2 linked regions of the Hydrogenophaga sp. SL48 genome follow. The protein of the gene in region 1 interacts with the protein of each later gene in a pairwise test. Links are inferred from orthologs where the notes say so. Each region holds a gene or a part of one and is shown in the gene's direction. Other genes may lie near its edges. The genes, in order: dnaE and IM738_RS07280.

The links.
Region 2: the proteins of dnaE (region 1) and IM738_RS07280 interact in binary tests that used the Escherichia coli proteins (3 or more experiments, as listed by UniProt). The link is inferred for Hydrogenophaga sp. SL48 from one-to-one orthologs.

The regions. Positions count from the first base shown.
Region 1 is NZ_CP063400.1:1,169,925-1,184,941, forward strand. What follows is about bases 3,590-7,702. They hold dnaE (DNA polymerase III subunit alpha), read left to right. Parts: upstream 3,590-3,935; coding sequence 3,936-7,502; downstream 7,503-7,702. Other genes in these bases: IM738_RS05660 (hypothetical protein), read left to right, coding at 3,590-3,884; IM738_RS05670 (ATP-binding protein), read left to right, coding at 7,616-7,702. Outside these bases: IM738_RS05645 (NAD(P)/FAD-dependent oxidoreductase), read right to left, coding at 1-821; IM738_RS05650 (beta-ketoacyl synthase chain length factor), read right to left, coding at 861-1,715; IM738_RS05655 (beta-ketoacyl-ACP synthase), read right to left, coding at 1,712-2,938; more of IM738_RS05660, read left to right, coding at 3,144-3,589; more of IM738_RS05670, read left to right, coding at 7,703-9,844; cell envelope integrity protein TolA, read right to left, coding at 9,855-10,784; IM738_RS05680 (biopolymer transporter ExbD), read right to left, coding at 10,788-11,231; protein TolQ, read right to left, coding at 11,236-11,940; ybgC (tol-pal system-associated acyl-CoA thioesterase), read right to left, coding at 11,972-12,388; IM738_RS05695 (pyridoxal phosphate-dependent aminotransferase), read right to left, coding at 12,493-13,713; transcription antitermination factor NusB, read right to left, coding at 13,729-14,235; ribH (6,7-dimethyl-8-ribityllumazine synthase), read right to left, coding at 14,238-14,702; IM738_RS05710 (riboflavin synthase), read right to left, coding at 14,767-15,017. UniProt on the Escherichia coli protein: DNA polymerase III is a complex, multichain enzyme responsible for most of the replicative synthesis in bacteria. This DNA polymerase also exhibits 3' to 5' exonuclease activity. The alpha chain is the DNA polymerase catalytic subunit.
Region 2 is NZ_CP063400.1:1,516,610-1,530,437, reverse strand. What follows is about bases 1-2,924. They hold IM738_RS07280 (pyridoxal phosphate-dependent aminotransferase), read left to right. Parts: upstream 1-835; coding sequence 836-2,014; downstream 2,015-2,924. Other genes in these bases: hrpA (ATP-dependent RNA helicase HrpA), read right to left, coding at 2,100-2,924; IM738_RS07285 (CysB family HTH-type transcriptional regulator), read left to right, coding at 1-722. In the rest of the region: more of hrpA, read right to left, coding at 2,925-5,993; argA (amino-acid N-acetyltransferase), read left to right, coding at 6,081-7,433; ppk2 (polyphosphate kinase 2), read left to right, coding at 7,527-8,750; IM738_RS07260 (disulfide bond formation protein B), read right to left, coding at 8,815-9,336; IM738_RS07255 (ferredoxin--NADP reductase), read right to left, coding at 9,412-10,185; IM738_RS07250 (oxidative damage protection protein), read left to right, coding at 10,537-10,815; IM738_RS07245 (FAD-dependent oxidoreductase), read left to right, coding at 10,863-12,038; IM738_RS07240 (hypothetical protein), read right to left, coding at 12,045-12,839; IM738_RS07235 (sulfite exporter TauE/SafE family protein), read left to right, coding at 12,990-13,781; IM738_RS07230 (nitrite/sulfite reductase), read left to right, coding at 13,813-13,828. UniProt on the Escherichia coli protein: Shows aminotransferase activity with methionine and histidine as substrates, and to a lesser extent also with phenylalanine.

The DNA.
Region 1 (15,017 bases):
TTGTCGAAGCTGTCCATGGTGGCGAGCGGGTGGATCGCCGGGTCGGCCACGATGCCCACCGAATGCGAGCCCGAGGCCAGGGGAATCAGCCAGACCCAGTAGCCCGCACCCACGAGGTGGTTGGTGGAGAGCCAGCGCGCCTGCGGGTCGCAGCGCTCCTGCCACTCGGTGTTGTCGCTCCATTGGTCGAGGTGGATGCGGTCCTTGATGCGAAACCACACCGCGTGGGCCGCGTGACCGTTGGGTTCGGCCAGGTTGAGCTTGCGCTTGAGCAGGCCGGCGCGGCCACAGGCGTCCACCACCCATTTCGCGCCCACGGTGTGGGAAACGCCTTCGTGTTCGTACACCACCTGGTGCTTCGCATCGGCGGCGGACCCGCTGTCGGCCAGTTCGATCTGCCGCACCATGCCGCCTTCGACGAGCCGGATGCCACGGTTTTGCACCTCGGCCGACAGGAAGTTCTCGAAGATGCCGCGATCGATCTGGAAGCTGGGCACCGCCAGGTATCGGCTGGCGCCGATCTCGGTCACCTGATCGATGTCGCGGCGGCCTTCGGAAAAGAAAAAGCGGAAGCCGAACTTGCGCAGTTGCTGGTTCTTGAGGTGGTCCCCCAGCCCGAGCACCTTGTCGAAGTAGTGCGCGCCGATTTCCACGGACGACTCGCCCACCTTGTGCGCGGCTTCGGGGGCCGGCTGTGCTCGCCGCTCCAGCACCAGGACATCGAGGTCGGGATCGCGCCGTTTCAGCTGCAGGGCCAGCGTGAGACCGGCAAGACCGCCGCCGAGGATGACGACATCGTGAAGGGAGGGGGTGTTGACCATGGGGGGAAGTATCGCCTCAAACGGTGACCGGGCGGCCTGTCAGGGGGTGTCGCCAGCGGTAACGGGCGACAGGCGCCTGGGGGCGTCGCCATCCCGGGCTGTCCATTCGATGTGCAGGGATTGGTGGGCGGAAAGGGCCAGTACCAGCGGCGCGCCGTCGTCCCGTGCCAGCGATTCGAACAGTGGCAACGCGGGGGACATGCCGTTGCCCGCCAGGGCACGCGCCGCGTCGCTGTGCAGGACGGGCGCCTTGACACGGCCGGAGGCCAGCCGCCAGCGCCAGGTGGCCTGCGTGCGGCGACCGCTTCGCGGGCTCAGCACCAGCGCCACCGCCAGCGCCCCCTCGCTGCGCGTGGTGTGCTTCAGGGCGTCCACCGCCCCGGTGTCGTAGCCCGTGAGCAGCACCGGGCGGCGCTCGGACTCGCAGAGCACCAGGGCCTCCAGCAGCCCGTTCGCGAAGCTGTGGCCCGCGCCGTTGACGGCGGTGTTGGCGCGGACGTTGTGGCTGAGCATGCTCCAGAGCCCCACAGGGGCATTGTGGATGGAGTGCAGGAACCGGGTCGGTGAGACCAGCAGGGGCGTGTGCACCAGCGTGCTGCACAGGTGGTCGATGATGGGCAGGTCACCGTGCGCCGAGCAGAACACCGCCAGCAGCTCGCCGGGGTCACGGCCCGCGTCCCGAACCGCTTCGTCGCTCGCGGTCAGCGCCAGCGCCACCGTGTGCGGGGCCCGGCGCCGCTCGGCCGCCGACAGCGTGGCCGGCGGTGGGCACACGGAGCGCGGTGGCTGTGCCGGTCCGGCTTCACCGCGCAACGCCGCTCGCGCCAGCGCCCAGCCCGGCAAGGTGGGTGCCCAGAGGGCGATGCCTTCCACATGGGCGGTGAAGCCGCTCATGCGCCGGCCGCCGCAGGGTTCGTGGGGTGGCCCAGCACCAGCACGCAGTTGCTGCCGCCGAAGGCAAAGGCGTGGCTCACCGCGTGTCGCACCCGGGCGCGAACCGGGCCGATCCGCAGGTGGTCCCGCATGCCCGGTTCCACCGAGGTGGTGTTCACCGTGCCGGGCAGGATGCCGTGCTCGAGCGCCAGCAGGGTGAACACCGCGCCGAGCGCGCCCGCCGCACCCAGGGTGTGGCCCGTCATGCCCTTGGTGGAGCTGGCCGGGGTGCCGGGCGCGAAGCGACGGGTGATCAGGCCGGCCTCGACGTCGTCGTTCTTCGGCGTGGCGGTGCCGTGCAGGTGGATGTAGCCCACCTCGCTGGCAGGCAGACCCGCCCGGGCCAATGCCTGATCGAGCGCGGCCTCCGCGCCCGCGCCGTGGGGGTCGGGGGCGGAGAGGTGGTGGGCATCGCTGGATTCCCCGCACCCGAGCAGCTGCAGCCCGCCGGGCGCCCGTTCGAGCAGGGCGAAGGCGGCGGCCTCACCGACGTTGATGCCCCGGCGGCGGGTGTCAAACGGCTGGCAGGGGTCGGACGACACCAGTTGCAGCGCGTGGAAACCGAACACCACGCTGCCGCACAGGCTGTCCACCCCGCCCACCACGGCGGCGTCGACCAGGCCCAGGCGCATCAGCCGCTCGGCGCAGGCAAACGCCTTGGCGCTGGACGAGCAGGCGGTGGAGATGGTCTGCGCCGGGCCGCGCAGACCCAGCGCCTCCTGGACGAAACCGGTGAGCGAATGCAAGGTGTGCAACGCGGGGTTGTCGGGTTGAGGAGGGAATTCGCCGCACTGTGCCAGCACCTGGTAGGCGTCCTCCGTGGCCCCGATGCTCGCGGTGGACGAGCCCATCACCACCGCCACCCGGTGGGCGCCGTGCTGGTCTGCGGCGCGCTTCACGGCGTTCATGAATCCGTCGGCCTGCAGGCCTCGCCAGGCCAGGCGGTTGTTGCGGCAGTCCCAGTGCTGCCACGGATCGGGCAGCGGCTCGTCAAGCCCCGCCACCCGCCCGACCCAAGTGTTCAGGGCCTGGGCCATGGGCACCACGCCAAAGTCGTGGGGACCCAGCGGGGACAGGCCGCAGCGGCCGTGGGCAACGGCATCGAGGTGGTGTTGGTTGCCAGATCCCAGGGCGGAGGTGGCGGTGTAGGCGCTGACACGAACGGGGCACGGTCGGTATGTCACGGCGGGCTTGGTCGGCGAAGGTCGGCAAGATGGCGCAGCCGGATTCTAGGGAGAACACAAAGGCTTTGTCGGGCAAGGGACTCGTTAAAATCAGGCGCATCCCTCCGGGTCTGCCGCAGCGCTCGCTGAACCGCCGGCACGGCCTCCGCACCGCGCGCCCACCCCACTGGGGAGTGCCCCCTCCCTTTCTTCGACCCCGCGCCCCATGCCCCCCCAATTGCCCGCCGCCGAAGTTCTGCCGTCTGAAGTGGCCCCAGCGTCCAGCGCGTCCGTGCCTCCGGTGCCCGCCGGCTCGGCCTCCAGGGTGTGGCCCTGGGTTCGCGGGGGCGGGCTGGCCCTGCTGGCCGTGGCCTGGGCGCTGGCCGCCCATTTCACCAGCGCCCACCAGGCGTCGTCGGGTTGGGGCGCGCTCCTGGCGCTGACACCCATGAGCACCGCTCTCGCGGTGGTCTTGTGGCGCATGCCCGCGCGCTGGCTCGGCGCCCTGCTGGGCGCGGCGGTGCTGGGCGGGCTGGTCTGGTTCTGGCCATTTCTGACGGGGCAGGTGGCGCTGCTCTTTTACCTGGAGCACCTGGGTGTCTACCTGCTGCTCTCGGTGTTTTTCGGACGCAGCCTGGCGGGCCCGGAGGAGTCGCTGGTGACGCGCATGGCCCGCAGCGTGCACGGCGGCGTGCTCTCGCCCGCGCAGGCCGTCTATACCCGCAAGGTCACCCTGGCCTGGTGCGTCTTTTTTGCCGGCATGGCGCTGGTGTCCACGTTGCTGTTCCTGCTGGCGCCCACCGTGGTCTGGTCCACGTTTGCCAACCTGCTCGGCGGACCGCTGATCGCGCTGATGTTCGTCGGCGAGTTCCTCTGGCGCCGCCGTGTGCTGCCCGAAGAGAAGCCGGCCACCATGGCCGATGCCGTGCGCGCCTGGAAAGCCGAACGCTCGGACAAGGCGCGCTGACGGCGCACGCCCCCTCCCGCCCGCAGACCCACCCCGACACCCGATTCACCGATGTTCATCCACCTTCGCCTGCACACCGAGTTTTCCGTCGTCGACGGCACCAACCGCATCGACGATGTGGTGGCCGCGGCGGCCGCCGACGGCCAGCCCGCGCTGGCCATCACCGACCTGAACAACCTGTTCGGTGCGGTCAAGTTCTACAAGGCCGCGCGCGGCGCGGGCGTGAAGCCGCTGCTGGGTGCCGAGGTGATGCTGCAGGGCTTTGCCGACCAGACCCCGGGCGCGATGCCCGGCAGCCACCAGCCGGCCGCGCCGCGCGTGATCCTGCTGGTGCAGGACAAGCAGGGTTACCTCAACCTGAGCGAGCTGCTGGCCCGCGCCTGGACGCGCAGCGACGGGCGCAGCGGCGCGCTGGTGCAGCGCGAGTGGCTGGAGGAGCTGAACGCCGGCCTGCTGATGATCTCGGGCGCACAGGCCGGGCCGGTCGGCCAGGCGCTGATCCAGGGCGACACCGAGCGCGCCGCCGACATCGCCCTGCAACTGGCCAGCCTGTTCACCCACCGCTTCTACATCGAGCTGCAGCGCGCGGGCCGTCCCGACGACGAGCGCCACGTGGTCGCGGCGGTGCAGCTGGCCGCGCGCCTGCACCTGCCGGTGGTGGCCACCCACCCGGTGCAGTTCCTGGAAACCGACGACTACGAGGCGCACGAGGCCCGGGTCTGCATCTCCGACGGCGAGATCCTGGGCAACAACCGGCGCGTGCGCCGCTTCACGCGCGAGCAGTATTTCAAGAGCGCCGCGCAGATGGAAGCGCTGTTCGCCGACATCCCGAGCGCCGTGGCCAACACGCTGGAGATCGCCAAGCGCTGCAGCATCACGCTGGTGCTGGGCAAGCCGCAGCTGCCCAACTTCCCGATCCCGCCGGTCAACGGCGTGGTGATGTCGGTGGACGAATACTTCCGACACGTGTCGCACGAAGGGCTGGAGGGTCGCCTGAAGCACCTCTTCCCCGACGAGGCCAAGCGCGAAGCGGTGCGCGCGCGTTACGTGGAGCGCCTGGAGTTCGAGCTCAACACCATCCTGAAGATGGGCTTCCCGGGCTACTTCCTGATCGTGTCGGACTTCATCAAGTGGGCGAAAGAAAACGGCTGCCCGGTGGGTCCGGGCCGGGGCTCCGGAGCCGGCTCGCTGGTGGCTTACGCGCTGTTGATCACCGACCTCGACCCGCTGCAGTACAACCTGCTGTTCGAGCGCTTCCTGAACCCGGAACGCGTCTCGATGCCCGACTTCGACATCGACTTCTGCCAGTCCAACCGCGACCGCGTGATCGACTATGTGAAGGACCTCTACGGCAAGGACGCCGTGAGCCAGATCGCCACCTTCGGCACCATGGCCGCGCGCGCGGCGATCCGCGACGTGGGTCGCGTGCTCGATTTTTCCTACGGCTTCTGCGACGGCATCTCCAAGCTGATTCCCAACAAGCCGGGCATGTCGGTCACGCTGCAGTACCCGCCGGTTCCGAAGGTGGACGGCGACAAGAACAACTACGCCATCGAGATGGAGCCGGTGCTGGCCGAGCGCATCCAGAAGGAAGAAGACGTCAAGACCCTGATCGAGCTGGCGCAGAAGCTCGAAGGCATGACCCGCAACATCGGCATGCACGCCGGGGGCGTGCTGATCGCACCGGGCAAGCTCACCGACTTCTGCCCGCTCTACATGCAGCCCGGCAGCGATTCGGCCGTGAGCCAGTTCGACAAGGACGACGTGGAGGCCATCGGCCTGGTGAAGTTCGACTTTCTGGGCCTGGCCACGCTGACCATCCTGGAGATCGCGCGCGAGTTCATCATGCAGCGCCACAAGGGCCAGGAGAACTTCCGCTTCGAAGATATCCCGCTGGACGACCAGCGCGTCTACGCGCTGTTCTCCAAGGGGCAGACCGAGGCCGTGTTCCAGTTTGAAAGCCGCGGCATGCAGGGCATGCTGCGCGACGCCAAGCCCTCGCGGCTGGAAGACCTGATCGCGCTCAACGCCCTCTACCGACCCGGCCCGATGGACCTGATCCCCAGCTTCGTGGCGCGCAAGCACGGGCGTGAACCCATCGAGTACCCGCACCCGCTGGTGGCCGAGATGCTCTCCGAGACCTACGGCATCATGGTCTACCAGGAGCAGGTGATGCAGACCGCGCAGATCCTGGGCGGGTATTCGCTCGGTGGCGCCGACATGCTGCGCCGGGCCATGGGCAAGAAGAAGGCCGAGGAGATGGCCGAGCACCGCGCGATCTTCCGCGCCGGCGCGGCCAAGAACGACATCAGCGAAGAAAAGGCCGACGAGGTCTTTGACCTGATGGAGAAGTTCGCGGGCTACGGCTTCAACAAGTCGCACGCCGCCGCCTATTCGCTGCTGGCCTACCACACCGGCTGGCTCAAGGTGCACTACACCGCCGAGTTCTTCTGCGCCAACATGACGGTGGAAATGGACGACACCGACAAGCTCAAGGTGTTGTGGGAAGACGCGCAGAAGATGGGGCTCGCGTTCGAGCCGCCGGACGTCAACCGCGGCCGCTACCGCTTCGAGCCGGTGACCGACAAGCTCATCCGCTACGGCTTGGGCGCCGTCAAGGGCACGGGCCAGCAGGCCATCGAGGCCATCGTCGCGGCACGCGAAGGGCGGGGCGAAGGCCCGAACGGCGGCGAGTCAGGCCCGTTCACCAGCCTGTTCAATTTCTGCCTGCGCGTGGACCGCCAGCGCATGAACAAGCGCACCGTGGAGGCGCTGATCAAGGCCGGCGCTTTCGACGCCCTGCACCTCAACCGCGCCGAGCTGCTGGCCTCGGTGGACGTGGCGTTTGAATACGCCGCGGCCACCCAGGCCAACGCCAACCAGGGCGGTCTGTTCGACATGCTCGGCGGTGACGATCACGGCTCCAGCACGCAGGAACCCGATCTGGTGCCCACCACGCCCTGGGGTGTGAAGGAACGCCTGACGCTGGAGAAAACGGCCATCGGGTTTTATTTCTCGGGCCACCTGTTCGACGAGGTGCAGCGCGAGGTGCGGCGCTTCGCGCGCACCGCGCTGAGCGATGTGAAGGAGAGCCGCGACCCGGTGATCCTCGCCGGCATCGTGACCGACTTCCGCATCATCAACGGCCAGCGCGGCAAGCTCGCGCTGTTCAAGATCGACGACCGCACGGCGGTGCTGGAGGTCAGCGCCGACGAGAACCTGATCAACCTGCACCGCAACCTGCTGAAGGACGATGAGCTCATCGTGGTGCAGGCGGTGGCCCAGCCCGACCGGTTCTCGGGCGGCCTGCGCCTGAAGATCCAGCACATCTGGGACCTGGCCTCGGCGCGCTGTCGCTTTGGCAAGTACCTGCGGGTGGCGGTCAACGGGCACCCGCCCGCCGTGGCCGAGCTGGTCAAGGCCTTCCCGCCCAGGCGCGAGGTCACCGAGCTGGGCGAGGTGGCGCGCGGGTTGCCGGTGCGGCTGTCGCTGCTGCGGCCCAGCGCGCAGTGCGAGCTGCAACTGGACGACCGGGCGCTGTTTTTCCCCACCGACGCTGCCCTGGCGAGCTGGATGGCGCAAGCGCACGACCGCCGGGCCGAGATCGTGTTCGACTGAGCGCGCATGAGGTGGTTGGCCGCTCCAAATAGGCGGGATGCGCCAACCCTGTCACGCAAAGAGCGAGGTCCTCGTTCAAGGCGGGTGCCAGGATGCCGATGAAACTGACATCCATGAAACTCCAACACAAGGCTTGGGCGCTCGTGCTCGCCATCGTCGGCTTCGCGTCCCTGGGCGCGATGTTCGGTGCGCGCCACATCGTCGCCGACTCATTCAGTCAGCTGGAAACCGAGCGGGCCTCGCGAGAGGGCGAGCGTGCGCGCCGCCTGCTCCACCAGCAGTTGATCGGCCTGTCCTCGACCGTCAAGGACTACGCCCAGTGGGTGGAAGCGGTGCGTTTCGTTCAGGGTCAGGCCCCGGCCTTCATGGACGAGAACTTCGACGAGTCCAACATGGGTTACCTGCGCATTTCGGAACTGATGGTGTTCGACAAGCGGGGGGCGTTGAAGGCCAGCATCACGCTGAACGCCGACGGCGAACTGGGGACCGTGCCGGCCGAGCGGGCCTCGCGGTACTTCGAGTCGATCGCGCCGATGGTGGCCGATGCGAGTGGCCAGACCACGCTGCAAACCTACCAGGCCGAGGCAGGCCAGCTGGAGATGCTGGCCGCTGCCCCGATCCGAGACCCCGACAAGCCCGGGGATTCGCCACACGGGGCCATCCTGATGGTGCGCCATTTCGACGATGTCGAGCGCCAACGCTTCAGTGAGGTGCTGATGGTGCCTGTGACCCTGTCTTTTGATGCGCCCAATCACCACGGAACCACGGACGCCCACCTGGTGCCTGCCGAGGACAGCCGCGACGAGCTGCATGCCGTGGTGCAGGACGCGGAAGGCCGTGCGGTCGTCGAGCTCGTGCTGCGCCTGGACCGCGACCTGGAGCGGGTGGGCAGCGCCCTGGCGTGGAATGGCATGGTCCTGGCCGTGGCGGGTGGCTTGCTGGCCAGCGTGTTGCTGGTGGTGCTGCTGGACCACTTGATCCTGCGGCGTTTGCAGCGCCTTCTGGGCGAGGTGCAGGGGATCACCGAGCGAGGGCCGACGGCCGCCGGTCAGGTCGCGGTGGAAGGTCAGGACGAACTCAGTCGCCTGGGCGAGGGGGTGAACGAGCTGCTGGCGCGTGTGCGCAGCGACGCACAACACCAGCAAGACGCCCATGAGCGCCAGGAGGCGCTGCAGATCCAGCTGATGCAGAGCCAGAAGACCGAGGCACTGGGCCGGTTGACCGGCGGCATTGCGCACGATTTCAACAACTCGCTGGCCGCGATCACGGGCTGGGTGCGGCTCGCGGCCGAAGACGTGGGCCCGGACCACCCCAGCCAGGAGGCGTTGCAGCAGGCGCTCAAGGCCGCGCGTTACGCCGACGGCCTGATGCGCCAGCTGCTGGCGTTTGGCCGGCAGTCGGCGCCCAAGCTGCGGCGGCTGCGTTGGTCCAGCCTGATCGAGGACACCCGCCAGATGGTGGCGTCGGGGCTGACGCGCGATTGTGAACTGACGGTGGACTGTGCGCTGGACGACGACGAGGTCGATGCCGACCCGACGCAACTGCAGCAGGTGCTGGTGAACCTGCTGATCAACGCGGCGGACGCCATGAAGGGAAACGGGCGCATCGAGCTCGCGCTGAACGCGCTGGTGCTTCCGACCGACCCGGATCTGCCCCCGCCGCCGGGCGTCTCTGCGCTGGAGCCGGGGCGCTACATCGTGCTCAGCGTGCGCGATCACGGGCCGGGCATTGCGGCCGAGCACCTGGACCGTGTGTTCGAACCGTTTTTCACCACCAAGCCCAAGGGACGCGGCACCGGCCTGGGCCTTTCGGTGGCGCAGGGCATCATGGCGCGCCATCAGGGCGCCATCGGTCTGGTCAGCGGCGCCGACGGGACCTGCTTCTACCTGTACCTGCCCGCCAGCCGGCGCGACGAGGCGATCGCACCCGTGACCTCGCCCGGTGAGCCCGCGAAGGGGCGACAGCTGCTGTTTGTGGACGACGACCAGTCGGTGCGCCACGCCTGGAGCGCGCTGCTGGAGCGCAAGGGCTGGCACGTGACCCGCTCGCGCGACGGTGAAGAGGCGTGGGCGCAGTTCTCGCAGACCGGCAAACGGTGGGACGTGGTGCTCACCGACCAGTCCATGCCCAGGCTCGACGGCGTGGGGCTGGCCCTGCGCATCCATGCCACGCCCTCACCGCCCCCGGTGGTGCTGATGAGCGGTCATGTCGATGAAGTGAGCCCAGAGCATCTCAAGACGCTGTTCACCGCGGTGCTGCACAAGCCGGTGGACGCGGCCGAACTGGATAGGGTGTTGCAGGGGGTGGTGCAGAAATCGGACGTGGTGACGAGACCGGCCTGAACCGCGGGCCTCAGTCCGTGGGCCGGACCACCACGATGATGGGTGAGGGGACCCGGCCATCCACGTCGCGAGGCAGCGATCCGGTGCGGTCGATGGCCTTGAGGGCCGCATCGTCCCAGGCGGCGTTGCCGCTGCTGTCGACCACGCGTCGGCTGGTGATGGTGCCGTCGGACAGTGCCCGCACTTCGATCTCCGTCCTGAGTGAACGCGGGAAGTCTTCGGTGTAGCGGATGTTGGGGCGGATGCGGGCAGCGACCTTGGAGCCGTAACCTGACGACGGTCCGCTGGACTGCTGGGCAGAGCCGCGCGCCTCGGGGCCGCCGCTGGCGCCGGCCTGACCCATGATGCGGCGCATCTGGTCTTCGCGATCGGCCTTGGCGGCGGCTTCCGCTTTGCGCTCCCGCTCTGCCTGGAGTTTTTGCTCCTGCAGCTTCTTTTCGGCCTGCTTCTTGGCGTCTTCCTTCTTTTTCGCGTCGGCGAGCTTCTTCTCTTCCTGCTTGCGCTCCAGCGCCTCCTGCCTCTTTTCTTCGGCCTTCTTCTTCAGCTCTTCGGCCCTTTTCTCTTCGAGCTCGCGCTTCTTCTCTTCCTGCTTTTTCTTCTGCGCGGTCGCGATGTCGGCCTGCTTCACCACCGGTTCGGGAGGGGGCGGCGCGGGCTTGGGTTCGGGCCTGGGCGCTGGTTTCGGCTCGGGTTTGGCCTCTGGCTCGGGCGGCGGCGGCGGCGGCGGCGGGGGTTGCACGGCGCGCGGCGCGGCCTCGCGCGGCACGGCCGACCAGAGCTCGGCCTCGAAGCTGACCGGCTCTTCGTCCTTCTTCCAGTGCACGCCCCAGGTGAGCGCGGCCATCAGCAAGGCGTGCGCGACCAGCGCCAACCCCACGGGCACGGTCCAGCGGCCGGAGCGCGGCGGTTTGAGGTCGAGGGCGTCGGTGGTGACCTGCATGGTTCAGCGGCTGGACTGCACGGCCAGACCCACGCGCTCGACGCCCGCGCGCTTGAGCGTGTCCATGGTCTTGACCACGGTCTCGTACTTGATGCCCTTGTCGGCGCTGATCACCACCGGCACCTTGGCGGGCTCGGCGTCGCCAGCGGCCGAGCCTTGCAGGCGGCTCACCTCGCTGGCGAGTTGCGCCATCTTGATGCTGGGGCTGCTTTTGCTCGACGAACCCAGCCGCACCTGGATCGACTCGTCCTTGTCGATCACCACCTGCACGAAGCTCTTGGGCTGGACGTCGGCCTGGCCCACGCTGGGCAGGCTGATCTGGCTCGGTGAAATCAGCGGTGCGGTCACCATGAAGATGATCAGCAGCACCAGCATGACGTCGATGAACGGGACCATGTTGATCTCGTTCTTGGTGCGGCGCACGCGCCCGCGTGAGGTGGCGGCCATGGTGTCAGTGTCCCGATGCGGTGGCGTGGGGCGCCTGCTGGCCCAGGTTGCGCTGCAGGATGTTGGAGAACTCTTCCATGAAGGTCTCCATGCGGTTGGCCACGCGGTCGATGTCGGTGGCAAAACGGTTGTAGGCGACCACCGCCGGGATGGCGGCGAAGAGGCCGATGGCGGTGGCCACCAGCGCCTCGGCGATGCCGGGTGCGACGGTGGCCAGCGTCACCTGGGCCAGCGCGGCCAGGCCGGTGAAGGCGTGCATGATGCCCCAGACCGTGCCGAACAGACCCACATACGGCGCCACCGAGCCGACCGTGCCGAGGAAGGAGAGGTTGGTTTCCAGGGCGTCCAGTTCGCGCTGGAAACTCGCGCGCATGGCGCGGCGGGCGCCGTCGAGCAGCGAACCGTTGTCGGTGATGCGGCGCTCGCGCAGCTTCTGGTATTCGCGCATGCCGCTGGCGAAGATGCGTTCCATCGGGCCGCCGTGGCGCGCGCTCTGGGCGGCGGCCGCGTAGAGGTCGTTGAGGTTGGCGCCCGACCAGAACTCGCGCTCGAAGTCCTCGTTGTGCGAGTTCACGCGTTTGAGGGCGAACACTTTGCGGATGATGGCGGCCCAGCTGATGATGGACACCAGGCCGAGCAGGACGACCACGGCTTGAACCACCCAACTGGCGTTGAGCAGCAACTGGACAATGGAAAGTTCTTGGGGCATGTTGGCGTTGCGGTTGGGACTGGTTCAGGGGTCAATGGTTCCCGGCGGACAGCGCTTGGATGACGCTGGCGGGAATGCGCTGGGGTCGTAGGGTGGCGGCGTCCACCCAGCCGATGCGGATGCTGCCTTCGCAGAGCACCGTGGGGGCCGCGCCGTCCTGTTGCAGGACGGCGCTTTGTTCGATTGTGAGCGAGGCTTTGCCCGATTCGGTCACGCGCGCGGTAACCAGAAGCAAATCGTCGAGCCGGGCAGGGCGGTGGTAGCGCAGCTGGGTGCTGGTCACGACGAACATGCCGCCGACCTGCTCGCGCAGTGCGTGCTGCTCCACGCCCAGGTGGCGCAGCCACTCGGTGCGGGCGCGCTCGAAGAACTTGAGGTAGTTGGCGTAGAACACGATGCCGCCGGCATCGGTGTCTTCCCAGTAGATGCGCACCGGCCAGCTGAAGATCGCCCCCACGCTCCCCGCTGCGCTGGGGTCGCTGCCCCCCGAGGGGGCTGGCCCTGCCTTGGGGCGGCCCGGCGGCTGGGCCGGAGCTGCGAGCAATGGCTCGCTCACAGCGCAGCCTCCAGACGGGCCACGGCCTCCTGCAGCTGGGGCAGGGCGTTGGCGGTGGAAAAGCGCAAATAGCGGCCGGGGTCGGCGAGGCCGAAGTCGCGGCCGGGTGTGGTGGCCAGCTGGCAGCGGCGCATCAGCTCGAAGGCCAGCGCCCAGCTGCCGCCTTCGTCGGGCCGGCTGCCCTGCGGCGGGATGCTCCAGCGTTCGCACAGGCCGCGCACGTCGGCCCAGGCGTAAAACGCGCCGTCGGGCATCACCGGCACCGTGAGGCCGAGCCGGTTGAGCGCGGGGATGAAATGGTCCCGGCGCGCTTTGAACTCGGCGCGTCGCCGTTCGTATTCCGCCAGGCTCTCGGGCGCGAAGCAGGCCAGCGCCGCGTGCTGTGCGATGGTGCTGGCGCAGATGAACAGGTTTTGCGCGAGGCGCTCCACGGCAGGCACCAGCGCGGGTGGCAGCACCAGCCACCCCAGGCGCCAGCCGGTCATGTTGAAGTACTTGGAGAAGCTGTTGATGCTGATGACCTGATCGCCCAGCCCGTCGGGCAGGCCGAGCGCGCTGTGGCCATAGGCTTCTTCGTAGGACAGACCGAGGTAGATTTCATCGACCAGCGTGACCCCGCCTTGGTCGCGCACGAAGCGCGCGATGCGTTCGAGCTCGTCGCGGGCGATGGAGGTGCCGGTGGGGTTGGACGGCGAGGCGAGCAGCACACCGCGCGTGGCCGGCCGCCAGGCCGCTGCCACGTGCTCGGCGCTCAGCTGGAAGCGGTCTTCCGGCCCCGAAGGGATCAGCACCGGCGTGCCCTCGGCGGCCTGCACGAACTGGCGGTTGCAGGGGTAGCAAGGGTCGGGCATCAGCACCTCGTCGCCCGCTTCGATCAGCGCCAGGCAGGCCAGCTGCAGCGCTGCCGAGGCGCCGGCCGTGACCACGATGCGGCCGGGGTGAATGTCCAGCCCGAAGCGGCTGGCGTACCAGCCGCTGATCGCTTCACGCAGGGCGGGCAGGCCGGTGGCGGGGGTGTACTGGCTGCGCCCGTCGTGGATGGCGCGCTCGGCGGCGGCCTGCACCAGGGGGGGCGCGGTGAAGTCGGGCTCGCCGATGTTCAGGTAGATCATGGGCCGTTGCCCGGGCCGCGCCTCGCGGGCCATCTCGGCGGCGGCCTTGGCCAGCTCCATCACATAGAAGGGTTCGACGCGTTGGGCGCGTTGTGAAATCCGCATCGGTCTGGACCCGCCTCAGGCAGGTCGCGAGGCCGGCTTGCGCGCCGGCGCGGGCGACGCGGCCACCTCGTCGGGACGCAGCTGCGACGCGATCTTGTGCAGCACGCCATTGACGTACTTGTGACCGTCGGTGCCGCCGAAGGACTTGGCCAGTTCGACGCACTCGTTGATCACCACGCGCCACGGCACATCGAGGCAGTGCTGAAACTCGTAGGCGCCGATCCACAGCACCGCGCGTTCGATCGGGGAGAGTTCGACCAGCGGCCGGTCCAGCAGCGGCGTGATCAGCGCATCCAGTGCACCCGCCTGTTCCACGCAGCCGTGCAGCAGCGCGTCGTAATGCACGCTGTCGGCCTTGTGGAAGCCTGCGAGGTCGCGGGTGAACGCGTCGATGTCCCCCGCGTCGTTGCGGCCCACCATGTGCTGGTAGAGGGCCTGCAGGGCGAATTCGCGTGCGCGCGTGCGGGCCGATTTGTCGGCGGCCTTGCGCGGCTTGGGGGTCAGGGCGGTGGGTTCGGTCATGTTCATGCGATGGCGTCGAGCAGGTGGGCCATCTCGATGGCCACACGGGCAGCGTCGCGGCCCTTGTCCACCTGGCGGGCCACGGCCTGTTCCAGGTTCTCGGTGGTCAGGATGGCGTTGGCGATGGGCGTGTTGGTGTCCAGCGAGACGCGGGTGACGCCGGCCCCGGACTCGTTGGCCACGAGTTCGAAATGGTAGGTCTCGCCGCGGATGATGCAGCCCAGCGCGATCAGCGCGTCAAAGTCGTCGCGCTCGGCCAGCGCCTTGAGCGCGATCGGCACTTCCAGCGCGCCGGGCACGGTGACGTGGGTGATGTGCTTTTCCAGCACGCCCAGGGCCAGCAGCTCGGCATGGCAGGCCTCAAAGAGCGCGTTGGTGATGCCTTCGTTGAAGCGGGCCTGCACGATGCCAATGGACAGCTTCTTGCCGTCGAGCAGGTTGGAGGTGCCTTTGTCTGCGCCAAACATGGGTGGTTCTCTCGGTGGTCGGTGGGGTGAATGGGGGTGAGTGTTGGCGTGGCCGGTGCCGGGTTCAAGCCACGCTGGCCGGGGTGGCCGTGGCACCCAGCATGCGTTCCACGTAGCGCGCCACGGTGTCGATCTCGAGGTTCACGGCGCTGCCTGCCGTCAACTGCCCGAGCGAGGTGTTTTGCACCGTGTGGGGAATCAGGTTGATGCTGAACTCGCAGCCGGCGGCGCTGTCAACGAAGCTGTTGACGGTCAGGCTCACCCCGTTGACGGTGATCGAGCCCTTGTAGGCGAGGTACTTGCCCAGCGAGGCGG
Region 2 (13,828 bases), 350 kb from region 1 along the record:
GTGAGGTGAACAACCTCAAGCGCATCGGCGAGCAGTACGCCGCCCAGGACAGCGGAACGCTGTCGATTGCCACCACGCACACCCAGGCCCGTTATGTGCTTCCAGGACCGGTGGCGAAGCTGCGGCAGGCCTACCCCAAGGTAGCGATCAGCCTGCACCAGGGCTCGCCCGACCAGGTGGCGAAGATGCTGATGGAAGAGGTGGCCGAGATCGGCATGGCGACCGAGTCGCTGACCAACTACCCCGACCTGGTCACCCTGCCCTGCTACGAGTGGCAGCACGTGCTGGTGTTCCCGCACGATCACCCCCTGGTGAACCGCGATCGCATCACGCTGGAAGACCTGGCCCAAGTGCCGCTGATCACCTACCACCCCAGTTTCACGGGCCGCACCCGCATCGACCAGGCTTTCGCCTTGCGCCACCTGCGCCCCAACATCGTGCTCGAGGCCATCGACTCCGACGTGATCAAGACCTATGTGAAGCTGGGCATGGGCGTGGGCATCGTGGCCGAAATGGCCATGCAGGGCGACAACGCGACGCCCGATCTGGTGGCCCGCCCCGGGGCGCAGCTGTTCGGCCACAACCTCGCCCGTGTCGCCTTCAAGCGCGGCAGCTACTTGCGCCAGTTCGTGCTGCGGTTCGCCGAGCTGCTGAGCGACCGGCTTTCGCGCGAACTGATCATGAAAGCCATGAGCGGCACGCCGGATGACTATGAACTTTGACACCCCCCGCGCCGGCCTGACGGCCGTCACCCCCCAGGGGGCAACACCTGCGGCCCGGCTGAGCCGGTTCCTCGGTGTTCTGGCTGGGGTTACCTTGATCGCCGGACATTGACATGGCAGCTCTCTCACCCAACACCCCAGCCCTCACCTCCCGCCTGCCCAACGTGGGCACGACCATCTTCACCGTCATGTCCACCCTGGCGGCCGAGGTGGGCGCGGTCAATCTGGGGCAGGGGTTCCCTGATTTCAACTGCGACCCGGCGCTGGTGGACGCGGTGACCCACGCCATGCAGGCAGGCCACAACCAGTACCCGCCCATGCCCGGCGTTCCCGCGCTGCGCCAGGCCATGTCCGCGAAGATGCAGGCGCTCTATGGCCTGCACTGCGACGCCCACACCGAGATCACCGTCACAGCGGGCGCCACGCAGGCCATCCTCACCGCCATCCTGGCCGTGGTGCACCCGGACGACGAGGTCATCGTGCTCGAACCCTGCTACGACAGCTACGTGCCCAACATCGAGCTGGCCGGCGGCGTGGCGGTGCGCGTGCCGCTCACGCCCGGCACCTTCCGGCCTGACTTCGACCTGATCCGCGCGGCGATCACGCCGCGCACCCGCGCCCTCATCATCAACAGCCCGCACAACCCCAGCGGCCAGGTCTGGACCGAGGCAGACATGCTCACGCTGCAGGAGCTGCTGGCGCCCACCGACGTGCTGCTCATCAGCGACGAGGTGTACGAACACATGGTGTTCGATGGCCAGGCACACCAGAGCGCGGCGCGTTTTCCCGGCCTGGCGGCGCGTGCCTTCATCATCAGCAGCTTCGGCAAGACCTACCACGTGACGGGTTGGAAGGTGGGCACCGTGGTCGCGCCCGCGCCGCTCACGGCCGAGTTCCGCAAGGTGCACCAGTTCAACGTGTTCACCGTGAACACGCCGATGCAGCACGCGCTGGCCGCCCACATGGCCGACCCGGCGCCCTATCTGCAACTGAGCGCGTTCTACCAACGCAAGCGCGACCTGTTCCGCGAGGGCTTGGCCGGCACGCGTTTCACGCTGCTGCCGGGCCAGGGCACCTACTTCCAGTGCGTCGGTATCGGCGATCTGGCGGTGCCCGAACGCGACCTGCCCGAGGCCGACTTCTGCCAGTGGCTCACGCGCGAGATCGGCGTGGCCGCCATCCCGCTGTCGGCCTTTTATGGCGACGGCTTCGACCAGAAGGTGATCCGCTTCTGCTTTGCCAAGAAAGACGACACGCTGCACAGCGCCCTGCAGCGTCTGGCGCGGCTGTAGGTCATCGGACAGACCGAGCGCTCACCCGGCGCCGGCGTGCTGATCCAGGGTGGCCGCATGCGCGGCGAACCGGGGCGGAATGCGCTCAGCCGTTGAGCTGAGACCAGGCCTTCTCCAGCCGCTTCACGCTCACCGGCTGCGGCGTGCGTAATTCCTGCGCGAAGAAGCTCACTCGCAGCTCTTCGAGCAGCCAGCGCACCTCCTGCAGGCGCGCGTCCTGCACGCCCTTGCGTTCCGCCACCATGCGCCAGAAGCGCTGGTCTTGCGGGCGCAGTTCGGCCAGCTTGGCGGCGTCGCGCGCCGGGTCGGCGCGCAGTTTGTCCAGACGCAGCTGCACCGCTTTCAGGTAACGCGGAAAGTGCTGCAGCTGCGCGTAGGACGTGGTCAGCAGGAAGCGCTTGGGCACCAGGCGCTGCAGCTGCTGGCCCACGTCGATGGCCACATCCGCGGGAGGGCGGCTGTCTTTCAGCTTGCGCGCGGCGGCCGCGTATTCGCTGAGGATCAGGCCCGCGTTGCGCGCGATCTCGGATGAGATCAACGTGAGCCGGCCGCGGCCCTCGTCCACCCGCTTCTTGAACGCGGCTTCGTCGGTGGGCAGCGGGTCGGCCAGGAAGGCGCGGTCCAGCGCGAGTTCGATGATCTGGTTGCGCAGCTCTTCCAGCGTGCCGCCGCCCGAGCCGCTGTCGGTCTTGCCCACCTGCATGTAGGCCGTGGCCATGGTCATCAGGCCGGGCAGGTTCTTCTCCAGGTACTTGAGTGCGTCCTTGATCTGCAGCGCGAACAGGCGGCGCAGGCCTTCTCGGTGGCGTGCCATCGCCACCTCGGGCTCGTCGAACACCTCGATGCCGACCGCATCGCCCAGGTCCATGAGCGCCGGGAAACCGATCAGCGTCTGCCCGCCCTTGCGGATTTCCATGAGTTCGGGCAGTTCGCCGAAATCCCAGCTGGTGTGGCGCTGGGTGGCGCTGGCGGCGGGTGTTGGCTGCGCTTCTGCCGTGACGCGGCGCGCACCACCCGAACTGGCAGGTGCTGGCGCGACTTTGGGCTCGGGCGCAGCCGGGCGCAGGCTTTCCAGCTTGAGCGAAGCCAGCGCCTGGAAAGCACCGCGCGCCTGCCCCCCCAGCTCTGCTTTGAGCGCCGCGAGGCTGCGCCCCTGGCCCAGCTGGCGGCCGTGTTCGTCCACCACGCGCAGGTGCATGAAGTGGTGCGGTGTGAGCATGTCGACCTTGATGTCGTTGCGCACGATGTCAAGCTGTGTCGCCTCGCGCACCAGTTTCAGCAGCGCGTCCATCAGGTTGCCGGCACCGAACACTGCGGGCTCGGTGAGCGCGGCGGCGAAACGTTCGGCCGTGGCTGGCAGCGGCACCAGGCGCGAACGTGGGCGCTGGTGCAGCGTCTTCAACAGCGCGAGCAGCTTGTCTTTCAGCATGCCGGGCACCAGCCAGTCGCAGCGGTCTTCGCTCACCTGGTTGAGCGCGAAGATCGGCACCGTGACGCTCAAACCATCGCGCGGGTCGCCGGGCTCGTGCAGGTAGGTGCAGGCGCAGTCCACGCCGCCGAGCCGCAAGGTCTTGGGGAACGCCTGCGTGGTGATGCCGGCCGCCTCGTGGCGCATCAGCTCTTCTTTGGTCAGCAGCAAGAGCTTGGGATTGAGCTTGACCGCACCCTGGAACCAGCGCTCGAAACTGGCACCGCTGCACACGTCGGCGGGCAGCTGCTGGTCGTAGAAGGCGTAGATCAGCTCGTCGTCCACCAGCACGTCTTGCCGGCGCGACTTGTGCTCCAGCTCCGCCACCTGCTTCACCAGTTTCTGGTTCGCAGCGAGGAACGGCAGGCGGGTCTCCCAGTCGCCAGCGACCAGCGCCTCGCGGATGAAGATTTCGCGCGCGCCCGCCGGGTCCACCCGGCCGTAGTCGGTGCGGCGGTTGTGATAGACCACCAGGCCGTAGAGCGTGGCACGCTCCAGTGCCGAGACGCGAGCCGCTTTCTTTTCCCAGTGCGGGTCCAGCAACTGTTTTTTCAGCAGGTGCGTGCCCACCTGCTCCAGCCAGGTCGGATCAATGTTCGCGATGCCCCGGCCAAACAGGCGCGTGGTCTCCACCAGCTCGGCGCAGACGATCCAGCGCCCGGGCTTCTTGCTCAGGTTCGCGCCCGGGTGGCGGTAGAACTTGATGCCGCGCGCGCCCAGGTACCAGTCTTCGGCTTCGTTCTTCTGGCCGATGTTGCCGAGCAGACCCGAGAGCATGGCCAGGTGCAGCTGTTCGTAGCTCGCGGGCTGCGTGTTGAGCACCCACTTGTGCTCGGCCACCACGGTGTGCAGCTGGGTGTGGATGTCTCGCCATTCGCGCACGCGCCGCACGTTGATGAAGTTCTCGCGCAGCAGGGTTTCGTACTGGCGGTGGCTGAGCTTGTGGTCCTTGCCATGGCCGCCCTTGGTGTCGTCCAGCCACTTCCAGAGCTTGAGCGTGCCGCTGAACTCGCTCTTCTCGTCGTCGAACTTGGCGTGCGCCTGGTCGGCCTGGGTCTGTTTGTCCATGGGCCGGTCGCGCACGTCCTGCACGCTCAGGGCCGAAGCGATCACCATCACCTCGTCGAGCGCGCCACGCTGCTGGGCCTCCAGCAGCATGCGGCCCACTTTCGGGTCCAGCGGCAGGCGCGAGAGCGTCTGGCCAATCGGCGTGAGCTCGTTGGCCTCGTCCACCGCACCCAGTTCGGAGAGCAGCTGGTAGCCGTCCACGATGGCGCGCTTCTGCGGCGCTTCGATGAAAGCGAAGTCTTCCACCGCGCCCAGGCGCAGCGCCTTCATGCGCAGGATCACGCCCGCGAGCGAACTGCGCAGGATCTCCGGGTCGGTGAAGGCCGGCCGGCCATTGAATCCGGCCTCGTCGTACAGCCGGATGCAGATGCCGTCGGCCACGCGGCCGCAGCGCCCGGCGCGCTGGTTGGCCGCCGCCCGGCTGATCGGTTCGACCATCAGTTGCTCGACCTTCTGCCGGAAGCTGTAGCGCTTCACACGCGCGGTGCCGGCGTCGATCACATAGCGGATGCCCGGCACCGTCAGCGAGGTCTCGGCCACGTTGGTCGAGAGCACGATGCGCCGCCCGCTGTGGTCCTGGAAGATGCGGTCCTGCTCGGCCTGCGACAGGCGCGCAAACAGCGGCAGCACCTCGGCGTTGCGCAGCGTGGGGATGTGGCTGAGGTGCTTGCGCAGGTGGTCGGCCGCCTCGCGGATCTCGCGTTCACCGGGCAGAAAAATCAGGATGTCGCCGCCCTGTGGTGTGCGCCAGAGCTCGTCCACGCCATCGGTGATCGCGTTGTTGAGGTCGTATTCACGACTCTCCTCGAAGGGCCGGTATCGCACCTCCACCGGGAAGGTGCGCCCAGACACCTGGATGACCGGCGCCGGGCCCTTTTTTGAGGCGAAGTAATCGGCAAAACGCTGCGCGTCGATGGTGGCCGAGGTCACCACCACCTTCAGGTCGGGGCGGCGCGGCAGCAACTGGCGCAGGTAGCCGAGCAGGAAGTCGATGTTGAGGCTGCGCTCGTGCGCCTCATCGATGATGATGGTGTCGTAGGCGCGCAGGTCCGGGTCGGTCTGCGTTTCGGCCAGCAGGATGCCGTCGGTCATGAGCTTGACCGAAGCGTCCTTGGAGAGCCGGTCCTGGAAGCGCACCTTGAAACCCACCACGTCGCCCAGCGGCGTCTTCAGCTCCTCGGCAATGCGCTTGGCCACGCTGGAGGCCGCGATGCGGCGTGGCTGCGTGTGACCGATCAGTTGCGGGCGCTGGCCCGGTTTCGCGTTGAGCTTGCCGCGCCCCATCTGCAGCGCGATCTTGGGCAGCTGCGTGGTCTTGCCCGAGCCGGTTTCGCCGCAGACGATGACCACCTGGTGCTCGCGCATGGCGGTCTCGATCTCGTCACGGCGGGCGGAGACGGGCAGGGACTCGGGGAATTCGATGTGCAGCGGCGCGGAGGTCAAGGGGGAACTTCAGTCAAAATCAGGCAACCGGCGATTATCCGCGCCCCAGCCCCTTCCGCCCGCCACAAGACCGCCTTGCCCCGATCCATGTCCAACGTCTTCAACTTCACCTTCGTGCCCTGGTTCCGCTCGGTCGCGCCTTACATCCACAAACTGCGCGGCAGCACGGTGGTCGTTGGCGTGGCGGGCGAAGCGATCGCAGCGGGCAAGCTGCCTCTCATCGCGCAGGATCTGGCGCTGATCCAGAGCATGGGGGTGGAGGTGGTGCTGGTGCACGGCTTCCGGCCGCAGGTGAACGAGCAGTTGCGTCTGAAAGGGCATGAAGCGCGCTACTCCCACGGCATGCGCATCACCGACTCGGTGGCGCTGGACTGCGCGCAGGAGGCCGCCGGTCAGCTGCGCTACGAGATCGAGGCCGCGTTCAGTCAGGGCCTGCCCAACACCCCCATGGCCGGTGCCACGGTGCGCGTGATCTCAGGCAACTTCGTCACCGCGCGACCCGTGGGCCTGATGGACGGCGTGGACTTCCAGCACTCGGGCCTGGTGCGCAAGATCGACACCGAAGGCATCCAGCGCACGCTGGACATGGGCGCGTTGGTGCTGCTCTCGCCCTTCGGTTTTTCGCCCACGGGCGAGGCCTTCAATCTCAGCATGGAGGATGTGGCCACCTCGGTGGCCGTGGCGCTGCAGGCCGACAAGCTGATGTTCCTGACCGAGGTGCCAGGCATCGCGCTCGACGCGGGCGCGCCGCACCCGGCCCACGACAGCGTGATCGACACCGAACTGCCGCTGGCCGATGCCAAGAAGCTGCTCAAGGTCCTGCCCGCGCCCACCCAGCCCACCGACACCGCCTTCTACCTGCAGCACTGCATCCGTGCCTGCGAGGGCGGCGTGGAACGCAGCCACATCCTGCCGTTCGCGGTCGATGGCGCGCTCCTGCTGGAGATCTACACCCACGACGGCATCGGCACCATGGTGGTGGACGAAAAACTGGAGAGCGTGCGCGAAGCCACGATGGACGACGTGAGCGGCATCGTGGCGCTGATCGAACCGTTCGAAAAAGACGGCACGCTGGTCAAGCGCGACCGCACCGAGATCGAGCGCGACGCGGGCAACTACACCATCATCGAACACGACGGCGTGATCTTCGGCTGCGCCGCGCTCTACCCCTACCCCGAGGCCCGCACCGGCGAGATGGCCGCGCTCACCGTGTCGCCCGACACACAGAGCCAGGGCGATGGCGAGCGGCTGCTCAAGCGCATCGAAAGCCGCGCCCGCGCCCAGGGACTGCAGAGCATCTTCGTGCTCACCACCCGCACCATGCACTGGTTCCTCAAGCGCGGCTTCGTGCAGGTCAACCCCGAGTGGCTGCCCGAGGCCCGCAAACGCAAATACAACTGGGACCGCAAGAGCCAGGTGCTGGTGAAAAAGCTGGGTTGAAGCGCACCGCGCGGCCCCGTTTGACGAACATCAAGCCAGCACCGTGCCATCTGTCCATACTGTTGAATTCAGTGACACCCAGGTGAAAACAGCATGACCGAACGCAGCACCCCGACACCGAATGCCTCCAGCTCCGGCACGGCCGCCAGTGGAAAACCGGCCGCCAAGCCCGCCGCCCGGAAGGCCGCCGTTTCGCGCAAAACCGCAGAAGCCCCGCGTCGCGTGACCCTGGGCGACACCAGTGGCAGCAGCCAGCCCAGGACCATCCGCAAAAACACCGTGGCGCAGGTGGTGGCCTCCAGGCAGGCAGGGCAGCTCGCGGTCGTGAGGGACATCCTCTCTCGCCCTGAGAACAGCAAGACCGACAAAGCATCGTCACTGCGCGCCATCCTTGAAGGCGCGGCCCCCGACGATGCCAAGGCAATTCGCCAGCTGCTGCGCGGTGAGGCGAAGGCCTCTCAGCGGACCACCACGGCCAATGAGGTGGACCCCAACGAACAGCTCAACAAGGACTGGCGCAGCGGCGCCTACCCGTACAGGAACTTGCTGTCGCGCAAGGTCTATGAAGCGCAGAAATACCTGCTGCAAGTGGAATTGCTCAAGCTGCAGGCCTGGGCCAAGGAAACCGGACAGCGGATCGTGATCCTGTTCGAGGGCCGCGATGCTGCCGGCAAGGGCGGCACCATCAAACGCATGATGGAACACCTGAACCCGCGCGGCGCCCGCGTGGTGGCACTGGAGAAACCCAGCGAGGTAGAGCGTGGGCAGTGGTATTTCCAGCGCTATGTGCAGCACCTGCCCACGGCCGGCGAGATCGTGCTGTTTGACCGCAGCTGGTACAACCGCGCCGGCGTGGAAAAGGTGATGGGTTTCTGCTCCGAAGACGAGTACCAGGAGTTCATGCGCCAGGCGCCGCAGTTCGAACGCCAGCTGGTGCGCAGCGGCGTGCACCTGATCAAGTTCTGGTTTTCCGTCAGCCGCGAAGAACAGCGCCGCCGCTTCAAGGAGCGCAAGGCACACCCGCTCAAACAGTGGAAGCTCAGCCCCATCGACCTGGCCTCACTGGACAAATGGGCCGACTACACCCAGGCCAAGGAGGCCATGTTCTTCGAGACCGACACGGCCGACGCTCCATGGACCGTGATCAAGAGCGACTGCAAGAAGCGCGCGCGCCTCAACGCCATGCGTTACCTGCTGCAGAAACTGCCGTACACCAACAAGGATCCGAAAAACATCGGCCCTCTCGATTCACTGATCGTGGGCCGGGCCCACGTGGTGTATGAACGCGGTGAGCGACCCGGGGGCGCCATTCTCTGAGCAATCAGAACACCCCAAAAGAGAAGCCGCCCTCGGGCGGCTTCTCTTTGTGAACACCATCGGTTCAGGCGGCCGGCCTGCGCAGCAACAGCAACAAGGCCAGCGCGGCAATGCCAGCGAAGCAGAGAAATGACCAGTTGGCAATCGTCAGACCCAGGAAGGTCCAGTCCACCGCCGAGCAGTCACCACTGCCCTTGAAAATCATCGGTATGGCGCGCTTGAGCGGGAACGATTCGATCATGCCGTAGAAGTCACGACCGCAGCTCATGATCTCCGGCGGGTTCCACTGCAGAAAGCTCTGGCGGGCCGCCACGAAGGCCCCGCCCACGGCCAAGGCGCCCATGAGGCCGACACTCACCTGGCGCCCGGAACGACCGGGCAGCACGGCGGCCACACCCGCCACCACCGCCACCAGGATCAACGCGTAGCGCTGCACGATGCACATCGGGCAAGGTTCCAGCCCCACGACCTGCTGCAGGTAGAGGATGCCAAAGGCCAGCAGGCCGACACAGGCCAAAGCCACCAGGGCGAGCAAACGACGGGGGTGTTGATCCAGCAGGTTGAAAACGGGGGCAAGGGCGCTCAAGCGATCTCCTGAAAATGAAACGAGGCGCTGCGGTGGACCCGTCGAGCGCCTCGGAGTTCCTGATGGAACGAGCAATCAGCTGTCGGCGAAAGCGCGCTCGATCACGAACTGGCCCGGACGCGTGGTGTTGCCTTCGGCAAAGCCACGCTTCTCGCACAGGGCCTTGAGATCGCGCAGCATTTCGGGGCTGCCGCAGATCATGACACGGTCCTCCGCAGGGTTCAGCTCAGGAATCCCGAGATCCTTGGCCAGCTGGCCATTTTCGAGGATGACCGGAATGCGGCCCTGGTGCACGAACGGCTCACGGGTCACGGTCGGGTAGTACAACAATTGCTGCTGCACCTGTTCGCCCAGGAATTCGTCCTGCTTGAGCGTGCTTTCCAGCATCTCGCGGTACGCCAGCTCCTTGACCTCTCGCACGCCATGCACCAGCACGACCTGCTCGAATTTCTCGTAGGTCTCGGGGTCGCGGATCACGCTCAGGAAAGGTGCCAGTCCGGTGCCGGTGGCCAGCAGGTACAGGCGCTTGGCGGGCAGCAGGTAGTCGATCAGCAGGGTTCCGGTGGGCTTGCGGCCGACGATGACCTTGTCACCCACCTGAATGTGCTGCAGGCGGCTGGTCAGCGGACCGTCCTGCACCTTGATACTCAGGAACTCCAGGTGATCGGCGTAGTTGGGGCTGGCAATGCTGTACGCGCGCAGCAGCGGTTTGTCGTTGACCCGCAGGCCGATCATGGTGAAGTGCCCGTTCGAGAAGCGCAGGGCCTGGTCACGGGTGGTGGTGAAACTGAACAGGCGGTCGGTCCAGTGATGCACGGTCAACACGCGTTCTTCGATGAAAGCACTCATGGTCTTGAAAAGGTCTGTGAACCGCAGCCAGGCTGCAGCAGGTCGGCGAAAGGTCCGGCGCACCGGTGGCGGTCAGGGCACCGCATCAGATCCTCAGATTGTAAAAGCCCGCGTCTGCCAAAGATTTGCGTTATGTCAGCCCGGACCATGCCGATCCGGGTCACACTGCACCCCGATGTCCCGCCCCGCTGAGTCCAGGGACACCCAATCGTTGATACAGTCGGGCCAATGCCTACCGGGCTCCACCCGGCCGGCCGCTCTGGAAAACCCGCATGATGCCCGCGCCCGGTTAAAACCAGAACCAATATATTTTTATTTGATTCATATCCAAAGAGATATTAAGGACACCCCATGGCACGCACCATCCAATGCATCAAGCTCGGCAAGGAAGCTGAAGGTCTGGACTTCCCGCCCTACCCAGGCGAGCTGGGCAAGCGCATTTTCGAGAACGTGAGCAAGGAAGCCTGGGCGGCTTGGCTCAAGCACCAGACCATGCTGCTCAACGAAAACCGCCTCAACCTGGCCGATGCCCGTGCGCGCCAGTACCTGGCCCGCCAGATGGAGAAGCACTTCTTTGGCGAAGGCGCCGACGCCGCCGCAGGTTACGTGCCGCCACCCAGCGCATCCTGACCGCGCCCCAATCGTCCGGTCCTGTCGGTCCGGATGCTCCAGCCCCGTTGTCCGAACCTTCCTCCACCCGCCACGCCTTGGTGATCGGCGCTGGCCTGGCCGGGTCGGCTGTGTGCGCGGCCCTGGCCCGTCGGGGATGGCAGCTGACCTTGCTGGACGCCGCGCCTGGCCCGGCCCAGGCGGCCTCTGCCTTGCCCGTGGGCATGCTCAGCCCGCATGTGACCCGGGTTCCCACGCCGTTGTCGCGCCTGTGCGCCTTTGGGGTGGCGGATGCCCGGCTCGAATTGCAGCGGTTGGTGCCACAAGGCCACGGGTGGCAAGCCTGTGAGGTGGACAACCTGGGTCACGACCCCGGTCGCTGGCCCGCGGTGCTGGTGCGACCAGCCGCCCTGGTGAATGCCTGGCTGGATGAGGCACGCGGCTTCGGTGCACTGGACTGCCTCTGGAATCGGCGCGTGGCGCGCCTCACCCGCACGCCCGACGGCGCCTGGGTGGCGCTGGATGACACAGACGGGCCACTGGCCCAGGCCCAGACCGTGGTGGTGGCGGCCGCTCACGGCACCCGGACCCTGCTCGAAGGTCGCCACGGCTTGACCGCCACGGCCCTGCCGTTGCGCCCGGTCAAGGGGCAGATGAGCCTGGCCGCGCTCGATGGCGACCCGCTGGCACCCCGCCCCATGCGCAACAACGGTGTGTTCGTGCCAGCCTACGAAGACGCGGGCCTGCAGCCGGCGTGGCCACCGCGCATCTGGGCCATGGGCTCGACATACGAACGTGGCGCGGACAACAGCGATGTCGATGCGACCGCCCATGAACGCAACGCACAGAGTCTGGAAGAGATGCACGCCGCCGCGGCTGGCGTGTTGCGGCAATCGGTCGCCGACGGCTCGTTGCGGGGCTGGGCGCAGGTTCGTTGCGCCTCACTGGACCGTTTGCCGCTGGTGGGTGCCGCACCCGACCTGCCGGCGCTTGACGCGCTGATGAACGACGCTGGCGCTCGCCGGGGGCGGGTGCCTCTGGCCGAGACACCACGCCTGCCCAATCTGTACCTGCTGACCGCCCTGGGATCGCGTGGCCTGACGCTGGCACATTGGTGTGCCCGCCTGTTGGCCGCCCGCATGAGCGGCGAGGCATCGCCCCTGCCGCCCACCGACCACGGCCTGGAACAGGCCCTGGACCCCTCGAGATTCGCCTGGAAGGCCGCCCGGCGACAGCGCAGCTGAGCACGCTCAGCGCAGCAGATCCAGCGACCGTTGCAGCTCGTCGGCCTGCAGCGGTCGGGCCAGCAAGGCGTTGATGCCGGTGCGCTCGGTATCCCGCCTCATCCGACGCCGGCTCCACCAGGGCGACAGCGGCCCCGCGTGTTCGCTGATGCCCATGTTGAGCGCCTGGGGGTTGCGCTGCGCGAACAGCCGGGCCAGCGACCAGGCATCGATGTGGTGGTCGTCCAGATTGAAGACGCCACAGCAATAGCGCTGGCTCCCGATCATCTCTGCCGCCAGCTCGGTGCTCTGGGCCAGGTCGGCGTCCAGCACGCCCACGAGCGCCAACCGCGCGCGAAAAAGGGGTTCTTCCTCGGGGAGGGCCCCCACCAGCAGCGCCCGCCGGTGGATCTCACCGGACGCAATCTCCAGTGGAGCTGGCGACGTGACGTCCAGATCCAGATGGCCGGAATCGACCCGCCTCGCCGCAGACACCGCGTCGAGATCGTCCAGCAGGCCCGCCCACTGGATCGGCCGGCCCACCACCCGCCACGCATGCACCGGTGCCCCGGCCCCCACCCAGATCAATCGCTGCCCCGGAGGAAGCTCTTTGGCGTGGGCGAGCACCGCCTCGGCGCTGTCGCCATCCACCAGCGCAACATCGGCGCGCTTGATGTTGGGGTCAACGCCCGGAGCGGTGAGCGGGACCCAGGGCACATAGGACAGTTCGCGCTCTTCGGACAGGCGAAACACCGTGTTGAGCGCATGCCGTTCCACGTCGGAAAAACCCACGACATTGACGTAAATCCGCTGCTTGGCCATGGACACATGTTACCGCCACGCCACTGGCCGCTGCCCGGTCGGGGCGATCCGGCTGAGGTGCACCCGACGCATCCTTTTATTGCTCAAAGGCATATATGAACAACCAAAATGTCGTTTGCAATATAAGCGGACCTCTTTACAGTCGCGCCCATGCCTGAATTCGCCCTCATCTTTGCCGGCTTTGCCGTGGGACTCATCGTCGGACTGACCGGCGTGGGGGGCGGGTCGCTGATGACGCCGATCTTGATCTTCTTCTTCGGCATCAAGCCCTACCTCGCGGTCGGCACCGACCTGCTCTTCGCCGCCTTCACCAAGGCCAGTGGCACGCTCAGCCTGGCGCGCCAGCGCCTGGTGCCTTGGCGCGTGGTGGGCCAGCTTTGCGCCGGCAGCATCCCGGCGGCGCTGCTCACCCTGGCGGTGTTGCACCAAGTCGGCCCGGCCAACCCCCAGGTGCAGTCGGTCATGACACACACCCTGGGCATCGCCCTGCTCCTGACCGCTGCCGCCATGCTCTACAAGGCCGCCCGTGGGAAACAGCTGCCACGCACCCTGCCAGAAGGACGGCTGCAAGACGCGACCCGCGCACGCCACTGGAGCCTGCCGGTGCTGTTCGGCGCCGTGATCGGCACCCTGGTCACCCTCACCTCGGTCGGCGCCGGGGCGATCGGTGTCTCGGTGCTGCTGATCCTGTTCCCGCTGCTGCCGCTGCCGCGCATCGTGGCCGCCGACATCGCTTACGCTGTGCCGCTGACCCTGGTGGCCGGTCTGGGTCACGCCAGCCTGGGCTCGGTGGACTGGCCGCTGCTGGTCAATTTGCTGGCCGGCTCCATTCCGGGCATCTGGCTCGGCACCCGCCTGATGCGCCACACGCCCGAACGCTTGGTGCGCTCGCTTCTGTCGCTGTTGCTGGCCTACGCCGGCACCAAGCTGATCGCCTTCTGAACAACCTGACCCTTTCGCCCCCACGATCACGATGTACCAGTACTCCG